3 regions of the Paenarthrobacter sp. AB444 genome follow, and region 3 is predicted to be linked to each of the others. Evidence: riboswitches for the same ligand, from Rfam matches in the RefSeq annotation. Region 3 holds a riboswitch; each other region holds the start of a gene.
The links. A riboswitch is a leader RNA that binds a small molecule or an ion and turns the genes downstream of it on or off. The one in region 3 is predicted to bind cyclic di-AMP.
Positions count from the first base shown of each region.

Region 1: linked by a shared signal. The riboswitch ahead of PQ627_RS14320 (hypothetical protein) and the one ahead of PQ627_RS12940 (hypothetical protein) in region 3 are both predicted to bind cyclic di-AMP.
Region 2: linked by a shared signal. The riboswitch ahead of PQ627_RS17220 (M23 family metallopeptidase) and the one ahead of PQ627_RS12940 (hypothetical protein) in region 3 are both predicted to bind cyclic di-AMP.

Region 1 is NZ_JAQZBY010000011.1:73,095-75,351, forward strand. It holds gene PQ627_RS14320 (hypothetical protein) at 1-940, opposite strand, end outside; cyclic di-AMP (ydaO/yuaA leader) riboswitch at 956-1,106, opposite strand; gene PQ627_RS14325 (ATP-dependent DNA ligase) at 1,313-2,257, shown strand, end outside.
Region 2 is NZ_JAQZBY010000015.1:103,373-105,629, reverse strand. It holds gene PQ627_RS17225 (C40 family peptidase) at 1-282, opposite strand, end outside; cyclic di-AMP (ydaO/yuaA leader) riboswitch at 287-448, opposite strand; gene PQ627_RS17220 (M23 family metallopeptidase) at 594-1,430, opposite strand; cyclic di-AMP (ydaO/yuaA leader) riboswitch at 1,435-1,648, opposite strand; gene PQ627_RS17215 (metal-dependent transcriptional regulator) at 1,870-2,257, opposite strand, start outside.
Region 3 is NZ_JAQZBY010000009.1:180,756-183,012, reverse strand. It holds gene PQ627_RS12945 (sensor histidine kinase) at 1-1,037, shown strand, start outside; cyclic di-AMP (ydaO/yuaA leader) riboswitch at 1,170-1,328, shown strand; gene PQ627_RS12940 (hypothetical protein) at 1,334-2,191, shown strand.

The DNA.
Region 1 (2,257 bases), on a different contig from region 3:
CAGCCGGGGCTGCCGCCGAAGGTACCCAGACCGGCGCGGCCAAGGAGACGTGCGGTGAGGGAACCGACGACGGCGAAACGGCCGCAGGTGCCTCCGGGACCGTTGCCGGCTGGCCGGCTTCGGACGAGGCTGAACCCGATGACGACGGGGACGAAGCCGTGGTGTAGGACGTCCGTGGTGCCGGTGCGGCGGAGCCCGATTGGCGGTCTGCGTTGCTGCCGCCGGCTTGGCTTGTGGGTGCTTCCTGCCCGAAGAAGGGAAGATGCAAGGCCTGGCCCACGGATCCTGCGGTCAGGGCGAGTCCCAGCGCGCCGGCAACAACTGCCATGCGCTGGCTCATGTGCTTCACGGACGCGGCTTTCCGCAGGACGGCTTGGGGTTCGCGGCCGAATGTCGAGGTCGCGGCGAGGCCCGCAGCGTTAAGAGGAGCTGGCGTCTTGGGTGCAGCTGCGGCGACCACGGGTATGGCCGCGGTGGCCGGTTCTGGAACATCCTGCTTGACCGGTGCATCCTGCTTCGGGCGCACGGACTGAACTGTATCCGCGGGCTGGGCCACGTCTTCTTGCCGGACGATGGGGATCGCGGACGTTGGAGGGCCCGGCGTGGTTGAAGCGGGGGCTGCGGCCCGGGCGGCCTCGACAACCGGGATGGCCGCGGTCGCCGGTTCCGGGAGCACGGATTTCGCTGCCGGGGTTTCTGCCGGCTCAATCACGGCGCGGGCTGCCCGTTCCCGCTCAGCGGCACGCGCGGCGGCGCGCGTGGTGGGAGCGGCTGCGGCGGGCGCCTCTACCGTGGGCGACGCAGTGGTGGGAATCGCCGCGGTGGCGGGTTCCGGCGTCGTACTTTCTGTACCGGTGACCTGTCCGCTGGGTTGGGCCCGACGGCGTCCGGTTGGCTTGGTGCGCTCGCGTTCGAGTTGCGCGCGGCGCGTGTTATCCATGGTTGGGGACATGGTTGTGCCTCTCAACGCCTGCGAGGTTAGCTGTCGGGTTCGGACGAGGCCGTCCGGCCGCTGGTTGCGGCTTCACCCCAAGGGCTTGTGGAGAAAACAAGCCCGGAGAACTGTGGGTCCCCCGTCTCTGCCGCGGGTCTGGCGGATCCTGGATTGCGGCAGAGCCCGGCGTCAATCCAGAAGCGGCCCAGCGGAGATTCGGGTCGCCCTACGACCGTACAGTAGCCGGAAAGTAAAGTCACATTAATGTAACGGGCGGTACGTCCGCCCGCTTCGAGAGGGTTCTACCGCTTAGGCTTCGGGGCGCCAAAGTCCGGAAGGCACTAGCCTTGGGCGCCTACTGGCCGGTAGACATGAGCTATGGACCTGCCTGTGATGCCGCCCGTTTCGCCCATGCTCGCCAAGTCTGTCCCGAACATCCCCGACGTTGGGCATTACGAGCCCAAGTGGGATGGGTTCCGGACGATCGTCTTCAAGGACGGGGACGAGATCATCCTGGGCAGCCGCAACGAAAAGCCCATGACGCGCTACTTCCCGGAGCTCGTTGAAGCCCTAAAGAAGAACCTTCCGGACAAATGCGTGGTGGATGGCGAGATCATCCTGATCCAGGGCAACAGGCTGGAGTTCGAGGTGTTGCAGCAGCGGATCCATCCCGCGGACAGCCGGGTGCGGATGCTTGCGGAGAAGACGCCGGCGTCGTTGGTGGCGTTCGACCTTCTTGCCCTGGGCGAGGAGGATCTCACGGGAAAGCCCTTCGCCGAGCGGCGCGCGGCCTTGGAGAAAGTCCTCGCCAACGCTGAGCCGCCGGTGTACGTCACGCCCGCGGTGACTGACCTGGAGCGGGCCAAGGAATGGTTCGTGCAGCTTGAGGGAGCAGGGCTCGACGGCGTGCTGTCCAAGCCGCTCGACGGCACCTACCAGCCGAACAAGCGGGTGATGTTCAAGACCAAGCATGAGCGGACAGCCGACTGTGTCGTGGCCGGCTTCCGGTGGCACAAGACCGCGAAAGTTGTGGGCTCGATGCTCCTGGGGCTTTACGACGACTCGGGCCGGCTTCATCACGTTGGCGTCGTGGCATCATTCCCCATGGCAAAGCGGGAGGCCTTGGTGGCTGAACTCGAGCCGTATCAAGTGGATTTTGCCGACCACCCTTGGGGTGAGTGGGCCAACCAGGAGGCCGGTGGATCCAGGATGCCCGGCGCCCAGAGCCGGTGGAGCGCAGGCAAGGACTTCTCCTTTGTTCCCCTCCGCCCTGAGCTGGTCATCGAGGTGGCGTACGACTACATGGAGGGCGACCGGTTCCGC
Region 2 (2,257 bases), on a different contig from region 3:
CACGACCGGGCTCTCGAAGGAAACGGTGGCGGTGGGCTCTGCAGTGACCACTGCGGTGGCAGCCAGCTGCTGGGTGCTGGAGACTTCCGAAGTGGTGACGTCGGTGTCAGCGGCATTGGCCGGCAGTCCGACAGTAAGGACGAGGCCTGAGGCTGCTGCCAGCACTGCGGCCTGGCGACCCACGGTACCGGCGTTGGATGAAACAGCCTTCGAAAGAGTGTTCAACGGGTTCGAACGAACCGTTTCAGCGCGATGGCGCGCAGGGGTAGTGCGTGATGACACGTAGGTAGCCTCTCCCAATGCCTGCGAGGTGAGCTGTCGGATTCGGATGGGAGTCATCCGGCCGCTTTGCTTCCTGGGAAGCTTTGCGACTTAACCCCAAGGCCTTCATTCGAAGACCAAAAGTGGTTCCCCCGCCCCTGCCAGACGATTTTTGCGAACGGACCTCGAGTGGTGGCAGAGCTAGGCAATCCACTCAAGTGCATCGGCCCCCTAAAAAGCCGATGCGCTCTGAAGGTTATAACAATTGAAAGCGAATGTCACATTCAGGTCACGAGACGTGTCATCAATGCGAGAGAAGACCATCAAATGGCTTAGAGCCAGCCCATGGGGTCGACGACTTCGCCGTTGACCTGGACCTCGAAGTGGAGGTGGCAGCCGGTGGAGGCGCCAGTGGTGCCGCTCAGGGCGACGGTGTCGCCACGGTTGACCGTCTGGCCCACCTGGACGTTGAACGAGGACAGGTGGTTGTACGTGGTCTCCAGGCCATTGCCGTGGTCAACCACAACGCGGTTGCCTCCGCCGTACTCGTGCCATCCGGCGAAGGTCACTTTGCCTGCCGCTGCAGCATGGACGGCCGTACCGCACTGGGCCACGAAGTCCTGCCCGCGGTGGAAGTCTCCGGTTCCACCGGTCAGGGGGCTGACGCGGTAACCGAAGGGCGATGCCGTGACCAGGGAGTCAAGGGGGCTGCCCAGGGTTCCCAGGGAAGAAGACCGCTGGATGCTGCCGGCGGACTGGGCACTGAGCAGTTGCTTCAGCTTTCCATCGGGGTCGGCGGCGGTGGCAACAGCTGCACGGCTGAAGTCGATTTTGGCCGATGCTGCCGCGGAAACCTCGGGCTGGCTTCCTACGGGGCCGCCAACGGCGAGGGCGGATTCGGTCTGGCCCGATTCCGAGGTGGCCATGACGGGGCTGGTAGCCGGCAGCCCGACAGTCAGGACAAGGCCGGTGGCGGCAAGCGCAACTCCGGCCTTCTGCCCGACGCCACTTGCTGCGGCGAAGTCGGCAACCTGGCGCATCGGGCTCTTACGGCGGCGCACCTGACGTTCGGTGTCGCGCGGCCGGATCTCCGATACAACGCGGGCTGGCCGCAGCTCAGTAGCGGGGCCGGACGCGCGGCGGCGGCCCCTGACGTTCTGCGATGTCAAACTCTGTTCCTCTCTCAAAAGCCTGCGAAGTTAGCTGTCGGATTCGGGTCAGAGAGTTCAAAGACCCGGTCCGCACAAAGCACTCACGGCACACAGGTATCCCAAGGGAGACTTGCGTAAGTGGGCACTTCTGCTGCGGACTTCACCCCAAGGCTGCTTCTTTAGACAGCCGCTTGTGGTTCCCCCGCCTCTGCCAGTGGTGGTGGTTCACCCAATCCGCTGGCAGAGCTCGGCTCCGGATCAGGTAACGCTTTGGTATCAGCGCTAGTAGATAACTATAGGGGATTAAGACCCTCGGTAATAAATTCGTTATCAACAGAAAACGCGCCTGCGGCGGCGGCCCCTTATCACTCTTTCCAAAAAAGTGCAGGTCACACGCGCGCAGGCAGCGCAAAAGTGAGGTTTGACACGTGAATTTTCGACGCCGGGAGGCGGCTGGTCAGTTGAGGGAGACGAAGACGTGCGCGGCAACTTCCGGCGGAAGCTCCAAGGCGCCTTCGATGCCGGGCACACGGACCGAGATGTATTCGCCAACCCGCTCAAGGGACACCGGCGCTCCGGGACGGATCCCGCCCTCGTCCAACTGGGTCAGGAGTTCGGGCTCAACCTGGATGGGCTCGGCCAGCCTCGTGATGACCACGCGTGAATCCGAAGCGTACCCGTCCATGGCCTGGAGGAGGTTGACGTCGATCCTGGGGAACTGCTGGCCGGTCAGGCCACCCAGCGCTTCCAGTCCGGGAATCGGATTGCCGTAAGGAGACTCGGTGGGGTGTTCAAGGAGTTCGTAGAGGCGGCGTTCGACGCGTTCGCTCATCACGTGCTCCCAG
Region 3 (2,257 bases):
CCGTCAAAACCAATTACGGCGACGTGATCGTCACGGGCCTGCCACTGGCGGACAAGCAGACTGCGGAGGCTTCGCTGGTCTGGACCATGGTGCTGGTGTCACTTGGCGGCCTGGTGGTGATCGGCCTGGTGGGAACTGTGATCATCCGTCGCACCATGCGGCCCCTGGAGCAGCTCTCCGAGGTCGCCACCAAGGTTTCGCGACTGCCTCTCGACGCCGGCGAGGTGGCACTTGCGGTGCGTGTACCGCCGTCGGCCTCCCATCCCGGGACTGAAGTTGGCAGCGTAGGCCACGCCCTGAACCAGATGCTGAACAACGTCGCGAGGGCGCTGGAGGCCCGCCAGGAAAGCGAGACAAAAGTGCGGCAATTCGTGGCCGATGCCTCGCACGAACTGCGGACGCCGCTGACGGCCATCCGTGGCTACACCGAGCTGCTGCGGATGACCGAGAACTTCACCGACGACGGCAGGAAGTCCTTGGCCCGGGTCCAGAGCCAGTCCGAACGCATGACGACGCTGGTGGAGGACCTGCTGTTGCTGGCAAGGTTGGACGAAGGCCAACCGGTGAAGGTCACGGACGTGGACCTGACGCAGTTGGTGATCGAGACCGTAAGCGACGAGAAAGTCATGGCCCCGGACCACATCTGGCAGCTGACCTTGCCGGACGAACCGATCACGGTGCGTGGCGATGCCACGCAGCTGCATCAGGTATTGGCCAATCTGCTCTCCAACGCCCGCAAACACACCGATCCCGGAACAACGGTGGTCACCGGCGTGATGCTCTCGGCAGACGGCAGCGCAGTGGTTACCGTAACGGACAACGGGCCGGGCATTCCCGGAGATTTCCAGGGCAGGATTTTCTCCCGGTTCGCCCGCGCCGACGCCGCAAGATCGGGGTCGGAAGGGACCTCCGGCCTGGGCCTGTCAATCGTCGAGTCCATCGTCGAAGCCCACGGCGGAAGCGTGGAGGTGACGTCCAAACCCGGGCGGACGGAGTTCGCCGTCCGGCTGCCGGTCGCCATCAGCAACCGCACATAACGAAACCGGCAAGGCGACTCACCGGCGTCGTGATCTCTGTTACCTAAATGTGACTTCTGCGGAATCCTCCTGTACCGTCGAAAGGGTGGGTCGCTCAAAAGGGCCCGCATCCGGGATGCGCCGAGCTCTGCCACTTCCCGGAGTCCGTTCTTACTCCGAGGCAGAGACGGGGGACCCAGAGTCTCCGGGCCCAGGCATTTGCCGGCCCTTGGGGTGAAGCCGCAGCGTGACGCGCGGCCGGATGACCTCATCCGAACCCGACAGCTAACTCCGCAGGCGCTGAGAGGTAATCACACATGTCTGAACTTAACGATCAGACGCGCCCTTCCGCGCGTCACCGCGACCAGAACGACTCCCCGTTGAAGAAGTCGCAGACCGTCCTCAAAAAGGCCGCCCGTGAGGGCAAGTCCGGCAACCGCATGCCCGTAGTGGCCGGCGTTATTGCCGCCGCACTGGGTGTTGCATCCCTGGGAACAGCCGCCAACGCCGCGCTTAGCCTTCCCGAGGCAAGCCGCGTTGCCGAGACCCGGACCGCCGCCGAGGCCAGCAACGCCAAGGCCGCTGAAGAAGCCGCCGCAGCCAAGAAGGCCGCTGACGAAAAGGCTGCTGCCGCCAAGGCCGCCGCTGACAAAGCAGCAGCTGACAAGGCTGCAGCCGACAAAGCAGCAGCTGACAAGGCAGCTGCCGACCAGGCCGCCGCTGCACAGGCAGCAGCTGAGAAGGCCGCTGCCGACCAGGCCGCAGCAGAGAAGGCTGCCGCTGACGCAGCCGCCAAGCAGGCAGCCGACGCCGCTGCTGCCGCCGCCGCAGAAGCCGCAGCCGCCGCTGCAGCCCCCAAGGCTGTTGACGACCCCGCTGCTGCCAAGGCCTATGCTGCCAGCATTCTGGGCAGCTACGGCTGGAGCGCCTCTGAGATGACGGCACTGAACACGCTGTGGGAGAAGGAATCAGGTTGGCGGACCACTGCCACCAACGCTTCCAGCGGTGCCTACGGTATTGTCCAGTCGCTTCCGGCCGGCAAGATGGCTTCTGCCGGTGCGGATTGGCAGACCAACTACCAGACCCAGATCAAGTGGGGCCTGAACTACATCAAGGAACGCTACGGCTCCCCGTCAGCTGCCCTGGCCTTCCACCTGGCCAACAACTGGTACTAAGCCAAGAGTTTCCTGAAAAGCCGCTCCCGTCCGGGGGCGGCTTTTCGCGTGTAAAGGGCCCTGCGC